DNA from 2 places in the uncultured Spongiibacter sp. genome. Region 1 is predicted to be linked to the other one. Evidence: predicted binding sites of a transcription regulator. Region 1 holds the regulator's gene; the other holds the start of a gene.

Region 1 (3,410 bases):
AGCCTACCGCTATCCCGCCAATGCCGCCGAAGGCCAGTACACCAGAAATGCTGTAGCCAAGGTTCTGAAGAATCATCAACACCACAACAATGATGACCGCGCTTCGCACCAGTTTGCCCAGCGCCATCACCGTTGTTTGGTCGATCGGCTCGTCGCTATCGCTGTATTCTCTGGAGAGCAGGCCCGCTTCGATTTCGTGAACCAGCTTCACGAGAAACCAACCCAAAATCGCCATCACCGCAACGGCTCTGAACGGTTGCAGCGCGGTAAAAATGTCGGCGTCAGTGCTACCGGCGATAATCTCTAATACGTGACTGGCGCCGACCACCCATATCAACAATACCAGCGGACGACGCGCAGCGAGCAAAACGGCGTCATCCCACAGGTTATGCGTGCGTTTAAAACGCTCGCCCAGAACATTCAGCAAGCGGCCTGCCAGTAAGTTCGCCGTCAGAACAATAAGAACAACGATGAACACTTCCGTGAGCCAAGGGTAGCTAGAAAACTCTATACCTTTAATCCAATCCATCGACATCAAACGCTGCCCTCTACTTATACAGATTGCTTGTTAACCCCGAGCCACTTATTCATTAGCGTGCTAAAAAACGGGGTGAAAAAAAGAAAATCAGTTTAACTTAGCCGGGCATCTTACTGAAAGTGCGAAGATTTAAACTTGAAGCCCATAACAACGACACAAAGCCACACCCGGGCTCTCGGATAAATCCCTACTGGACAGCCCGATGGGACATGATAGCTTGGAGATACGTACTTTAGGAGGTGAACGCTATGGCATCATTAAATGCGTTGATAGGCTGCTGGTACAAAGACCTGGAAACCGGTCAGCAGTTCGAAGTTGTGGCTACAGATGAAGGCCTGGACACAATAGAAGTGCAATTAATTGACGGAGAAATCTGCGAGTACGATTTGGACAGTTGGAGGCAGCTAAAGCTCACCGGTATTGAAGAGCCAGAGGACTGGCGAAATGCGTTCGAGCTCAGCGATGACGACTACCGCCATTGGGATGATGGCATCATGCCGGAGCAGATCGGCAACCCGCTACACGAAATCGAGAGCGATGTTGTCAACGGCATCCTCGATGAATTCTAGCCACTGAAACACTGAATTTTCCGCGCTCCCCCTCCTGCCTGCCTTCGGGTGGGCTTCTTTTTATCTACCCTCCCACTTTCAGCCAACATCAAAATTACCGATCGCGGCTTGCACAGAACAAAATACTGTATATACTCACAGTTACTGTATAGATAAACAGATGCCAGAACATGGAAAAATTAACCGCCAGACAAGCGCAAGTACTCGAGCTGATAAAGAGCCATATCGACGATACCGGCTACCCACCGACCCGTGCAGACATTGCCAGAGAACTCGGGTTTCGCTCACCTAACGCTGCCGAAGAGCACCTCAAGGCTCTGGCCAGAAAAGGCGCGATCGAAATTATACCCGGCGCCTCAAGAGGTATTCGCCTTCCCGAAGACCTCGGCATTCCCATTGTTGGCCAGGTTGCTGCAGGTAGCCCCATCCTGGCTCAGGAGCACATTGAAGACCATTGCGCGATTTCGCCAAACCTGTTTTCTCCCTCGGCCGACTACTTCCTTCGCGTGCGCGGCGACAGCATGATCAATGCCGGAATATTTGAAGATGATCTATTGGCTGTACACCGCTGCCAGGTGGCTCAGAACGGACAAATCATCGTCGCGCGAATTGGTGATGAGGTCACTGTAAAGCGCTTGCAACACCAAAAGAACAAACACCAATTGCTATTAATCGCCGAAAACCCCGACTACGCCCCCATTGAAGTTGACCTGCGAGAACAGGACTTCGCCATTGAGGGCTTGAGTGTGGGTGTACTGAGACGCGGGAGTTAAGCATGGCACTGATCGAGCAAACATCATTGTTCTCAAACGCTCAGCAGCACAACACTGCTACGCGCATTACCGATATCATGTTGAGCAGCCAGGCGCACCTGTCACGCACGCTGCTGGCCGCCATGCTAATGCAGCTAAGCGGACAAACTGAGGAGCGTTGGTTGTGCTGGGTTGCAGACAGACCTCTCAAACCATTACTCGATGCCTGCGGCAAAGATCGCGGCCAGCGAATATTACAGGTTGTGTCGAACGGCGGCAGCCTCTGCAATATTGCGGCACGAGCGCTGGAGCGCGGGAAAAGTCACACCGTGGCGGTTTTGACGAACACTCCCCTCAGCACAGAACAACGCTGCGCTCTAGAGCGAGCAGCGCTGGCTGGCGACGCCGAGTGCCTGGTGATACAGCTTCAAAATTAACAGCCAAGAGGGACCCAGCAGCCACGATACATAAGGGGTAAAGAGGTGCTCTATGCCCTAGTGGAGGGTCTTTGATGGGGGGTGAATATCGTCCTGATCGTCGTCTTGTGCTTCAGCGGCGTCGTCACTAAGCTCTTCGCTCACAACCTGCGCAGCTTCTAGACCAGCCTGCACCATTGCACGGGCGATCTCTAAACATGAGCCTGGAATTTGCTCTCTGGCCTCACTTGAGAACCGGATCATCACCAATGGCTTTTCGTCGCCTTCGGAACGCTGAAGCACGATATCGCCATTTGCCAATTCAACCAATTCTAAATAAGCCAGCACAGAGTTTCCCTTGTTTGTTATCACCACGCGTTGACGCGTTTGCTAAGTGTAACAAACCCAGCGACCAGTAGGCCAATCTGTCAGTAGACCGACCTATCAATACTCCAAGAGTGTGCTTCGGTGTCTCGCGATCAGCTCGCTGAGGAACTGCAAGCAGCCCTTAGCAAGCTCAATATCGTCCTGATCAGAAACCGTAACGGTGCTTAGCAGCGACGGGTTGTACTGTTTTGCATCACCGGGCTGGCGCACAAAACGGTAGTCCAGCATCCACTTCAACTGATCATCGTGTATTTCGCGATCAGCCAACTCTGCAATTTCCGGAGGGTGCGCGGCCTTCGTCAATACTTGAGCATTCATACGCCCAGTGGGTAAAGTCTGGCTATATAGCGGTTGCTGGATGAGTAAGTCGGCCAAATGGCACTCGTAGGCCAGCCGTAGCTGCCACAACGCAGACTCAACACAAGCTCGCTGATAATGCCCGCTCCACTGTGGCTCGGCGTCCCCTTCACTGTCAGCGAGATACTGCTTAGCGAAGTGTAAATGGAGGTTGCACTGCCCCCGGTAACTCTCTGACATACGCCCTACTTCGCTTTCTTCACTGGCGATTTTTTAGCCGCTTTTTTCTGCTTTACATGCGCCACCCATTTACCGCCTTCATAAAAGGCGGACCAACCACTGGGTTTGCCGTCAACCTCAGACTGCACATACTGCTCCTTGGTCTTACGGCTGTAGCGAATAACAGTATCTCGCCCCTCGTTGTCTTGCGCTGGCGCAGAAAACAAGAAAG
Region 2 (3,410 bases), on a different contig from region 1:
GCTTACGGGGCACGCAACGCCTTGTTGTTCCGGTAACACTCGGTCGTCTATCTTCAACTGCTGAAGCGCGTTGTCACCTAGGCGCAGCTGCAAGCTATTGATTAGGCGAAGTTGGGCGTCACCCTGCTCGGTGGCTTCTCTATGCTCGTCAAAAAGTTGCTGTTTGGTGGCTTCCAGGCTGACAAACTCTCTGCATTCCAAAGTAATGCCTTCTACAGCGCCAGCTAAGGTAAACCCTTCCAGCTGCAGAGCAATGAGTTCGAGAAGGTTTTTGCGATGAAAGTGGCGGTGATTAACCGGCGTTTTCCAGTGCTGGCGTTCGCCGCTTAGATAGTGGAAGGTCCAGTGCAGGTCACGGTTTAAGCACTGGCGCAGACGTAAATAGACCTCTAGCTCTTTGAGCATGGCAGACATCGGAAAGCGCAGCTGGTCACTCTGAAATAAGCCGCCATCAAACTGACGTTCACTGACAAAAACGTCAGCGGGTTGGTAGCGCTGTCTTGGGTCCTGCTTGCGCCCAGTTAGGCGGGCGACAAAGTCGGCCATAACCGGGTCGAAGCTGCTCAACAGTTGCTTGCGCGGCAGGTTAAGAACATCCCCTAGTCGCCTCAGGCCCATATTGTGCAGCGCTTCTAATTGGGCGCTTGGCAGCGGGAGCTGGCGGCAGGGTAGTGACGCCAGTGCGCGTTTTAGTGCATCGCGTTTGAGCTCGCCCTCGGCATTTACTAGATGAGCGGGGCGAATGCCTTGCAAGCTTAAGAGTTCTGCTGCCAAAGGGGTATTGCCCAGGCCAATATTTAACTGTAAGCCGCGTTTTCGATAGGCTGAAAGCAGGGCGCGATACAAACGCTGCAAGTTGCCAAATAGCTTGAGCGAGCGGCTCACCTCCAATAAGAGTGCGTTGGGCGGCGATAGACTGATGTCGTCGCTGAAGCGATAGGCCCAAAGAGCCAGGCGCTGCCAGTGGGCCTGTTCGCACTCGCTCTGCTGCGGTTGGCAGTAGAGCGAGGGGCAAAGCGCTAAAGCAGTGGTTAACGACATTCCCTCGGTAACGCCCGCGAGCCTGCTAGCGGCGTTCACCAGTGACACCTGTTGCTGTGCAATCAGGGCGCAGGGCTCGCTCAGCGGTGCACCGGGCAAGGCCTCCAAACCCAGTAGTGGGAACCGTAGGCACACATACAGCATGGATTATGACCGTATTACTGGGTGGCTAGAGGATGCTGACGGACGTCCAGCGACATGGAGATTGACCGCAAGGCGCCGCCGCGGGTTGGTGTTTGTTGGCCACTCATTAACAGGGCGCTGGGCTTCAGTTAGCTGTTTATTTCGCGGCAGTGTGAGTTGCTGACCGGCATGACCACCGTATTGTTTAAGAATGACCAACTTAATGTCTCGAGGCCCCCCTTCGACCTGTACGCGCAGCGGGGCAGGCGAGGCTTGTGGTTGGCAGCGGCTTGGGCGGAAGTGAAGGTGCCAGCAGTGACCTTCACGTGCTGCCAAATGTAATCGCCGTAGCTGCTTGTCATTCGGCGAACAATTTGCCGACCAGCTGAGTAGCGCGCAAAAGACCCCGCTGCGCAAGGCCTCTTCGGCGGCCCAAAGCTGGTGTTGACGATGGGCATGAATCAGCCACTGCTGTCGTGCAGCCAGGCCGTGCTGAGCAAGCCCAGGAGCAAAGGGGAGATAAGGCGGGTTTAACCAGGCAATGGGGCGGTCGCGATTGAGCTGGCTCAGCGTAGGCATGACCAATTCCAGCTCGCCGACCCCAGGGGTATCACACAAAAATTCACTGCTGCCGCTGCTCGGCCAGCCGCCTTGGTGTAAGGCTCGGTCTAGGGGAGCAAAGCCCGTCGCGTTACTCTGGCCGCCTACTGTGTGGCGGCGACGTTGTTTGGCTGGCCACAGCTGCTGTCGGTTGATAAGTTGTTCAAGTGTTTTACTAGGCATTGGACATGGCGCGAATCTATATGCTGTATGCATATACAGTATATCAACTGGCTGGAAAGTCAATAAACCCAACGCGTCGTTCTATGACAAATCAGGAGCTGGTATGCAATGCCCCCTAGAGTCACTCATCCACGATTACCGCCTAGCCCTGGCTGAAAGTGATACGGCGGCACGTTATTGCAGTGTGGCGACGGTAGATGGTCAGCAGGCGAGCACAAGAACGGTGGTACTGCGTGATATCACCACTTTAGGGCCAATGATTTTTATCAACGATAGCTCGCCAAAGTGGCCGGTGCTGATGGCAGGTGGCAGCGAGGTATTGCTGTTCTGGCCTTCGCAAATGCGCCAATACCGCCTGCGCGGTACATGGCAGGTGCTGGGTGAGGACGAGATGCTTGAGCATTGGCAGAATAAACCCGATGCGGCAAAACTGTTGGATCACCTGTACCAGCGCCTCCCGCAAAGCTCGACGCTAACCTCAGCTGCGCAGCTGCGAGAGGAGCTCGATGGCTTGCGACAACGCTTTGCTGGCACCGATATCCCCTTTGTCGGTAACGCGCGGGGAGTGGTTCTGGCAGTGGACTATCTGGAGTCCTGGTGCGCAGCAGCGGATGGTGTACATCAGCGCCGCCTGTATCGGCGGCTCAATGGCGACTGGCTCAGCGAGCCTTTGGTTCCTTAGGGACTGGCTATTCCACGTACGCTGGTTGTGGCAATAGGCCGCTGGCATAGGCCATTACATGGAAGAGAAAATTCTGCTCATTTGTGCCCGATAGCAGCGCTGCACCGGGGCCAATGGCGTAGACAGCAACATCCTCGCCGCCGTGGGTTTCACTACTGAGAGGAACGAGAGCGTCCTGTTGAAACCCTCTGTCCTGGGTGTCAACGCCGTGCAGATCGCGGCGACTGCCAGCCGCCGTCTGCTCTTGGGCGCTGAAATACTCAGAGCCGGGGCCGTTGGCATAAGCCAGGGTTGTGTAGGGCAGGCCATCTGCCGCGGTGCTTGGAGTATTGCTGCCCACGCTGACTACCTTACCCAGTATCGGGTTGCCCCGCCGAGGATAGCCTGCAATCGTGAAAACATGGCTGTGATCCGCTGTGACGACAATGAGGGTGTCCTCGGGGCTGGTTTGCTCTACGGCAAGTGCCACCGCCTCAGATAAAGCAATGGTGTCATGCAAGGCCTTACTGGCATTGCCAGCGTGGTGGCCGTGGTCGATGCGTCCCGCTTCAACCATAAGGAAAAAGCCCTGTTCATTTTTGCTGAGTAACGCGAGGGCCGCTTCGGTCATTTCCCTTAGCGATGGCTCGTTGTCAGGTTCGTCGCGGCGTTCTAGCTCATACTGCATGTGTGAGCCACTGAAAAGCGCGAACAGTTTTTCTGTGGCCGCTAAGTCGAGTGCATTCAGCGCTGCTTTACTATCGAGGTAGCGTGCTGCTGGGTATTGCTGCTGCCACTCAGC

The links. The regulator LexA, encoded in region 1, represses DNA repair genes until DNA is damaged. The targets are predictions, from matches to a motif close to ACTGTNTNTANANACAGT.
Region 2: the regulator LexA is predicted to act here: its motif matches at 1,970-1,987, upstream of imuA (translesion DNA synthesis-associated protein ImuA).

What each region holds. Positions count from the first base shown of each region.
Region 1 is NZ_CAXGPO010000054.1:2,462-5,871, reverse strand. Features, by position in the region: gene ABNS66_RS15360 (mechanosensitive ion channel family protein) at 1-535, opposite strand, end outside; gene ABNS66_RS15355 (DUF6763 family protein) at 787-1,107, shown strand; gene lexA (transcriptional repressor LexA) at 1,278-1,880, shown strand; gene ABNS66_RS15345 (hypothetical protein) at 1,883-2,296, shown strand; gene ABNS66_RS15340 (hypothetical protein) at 2,354-2,623, opposite strand; gene ABNS66_RS15335 (DUF6586 family protein) at 2,720-3,199, opposite strand; partial or broken gene topA (type I DNA topoisomerase) at 3,205-3,410, opposite strand, start outside.
Region 2 is NZ_CAXGPO010000049.1:9,402-12,811, reverse strand. Features, by position in the region: gene ABNS66_RS15030 (DNA polymerase Y family protein) at 1-1,185, opposite strand, end outside; gene imuA (translesion DNA synthesis-associated protein ImuA) at 1,189-1,947, opposite strand; gene ABNS66_RS15020 (hypothetical protein) at 2,051-2,629, shown strand; gene ABNS66_RS15015 (alkaline phosphatase) at 2,637-3,410, opposite strand, start outside.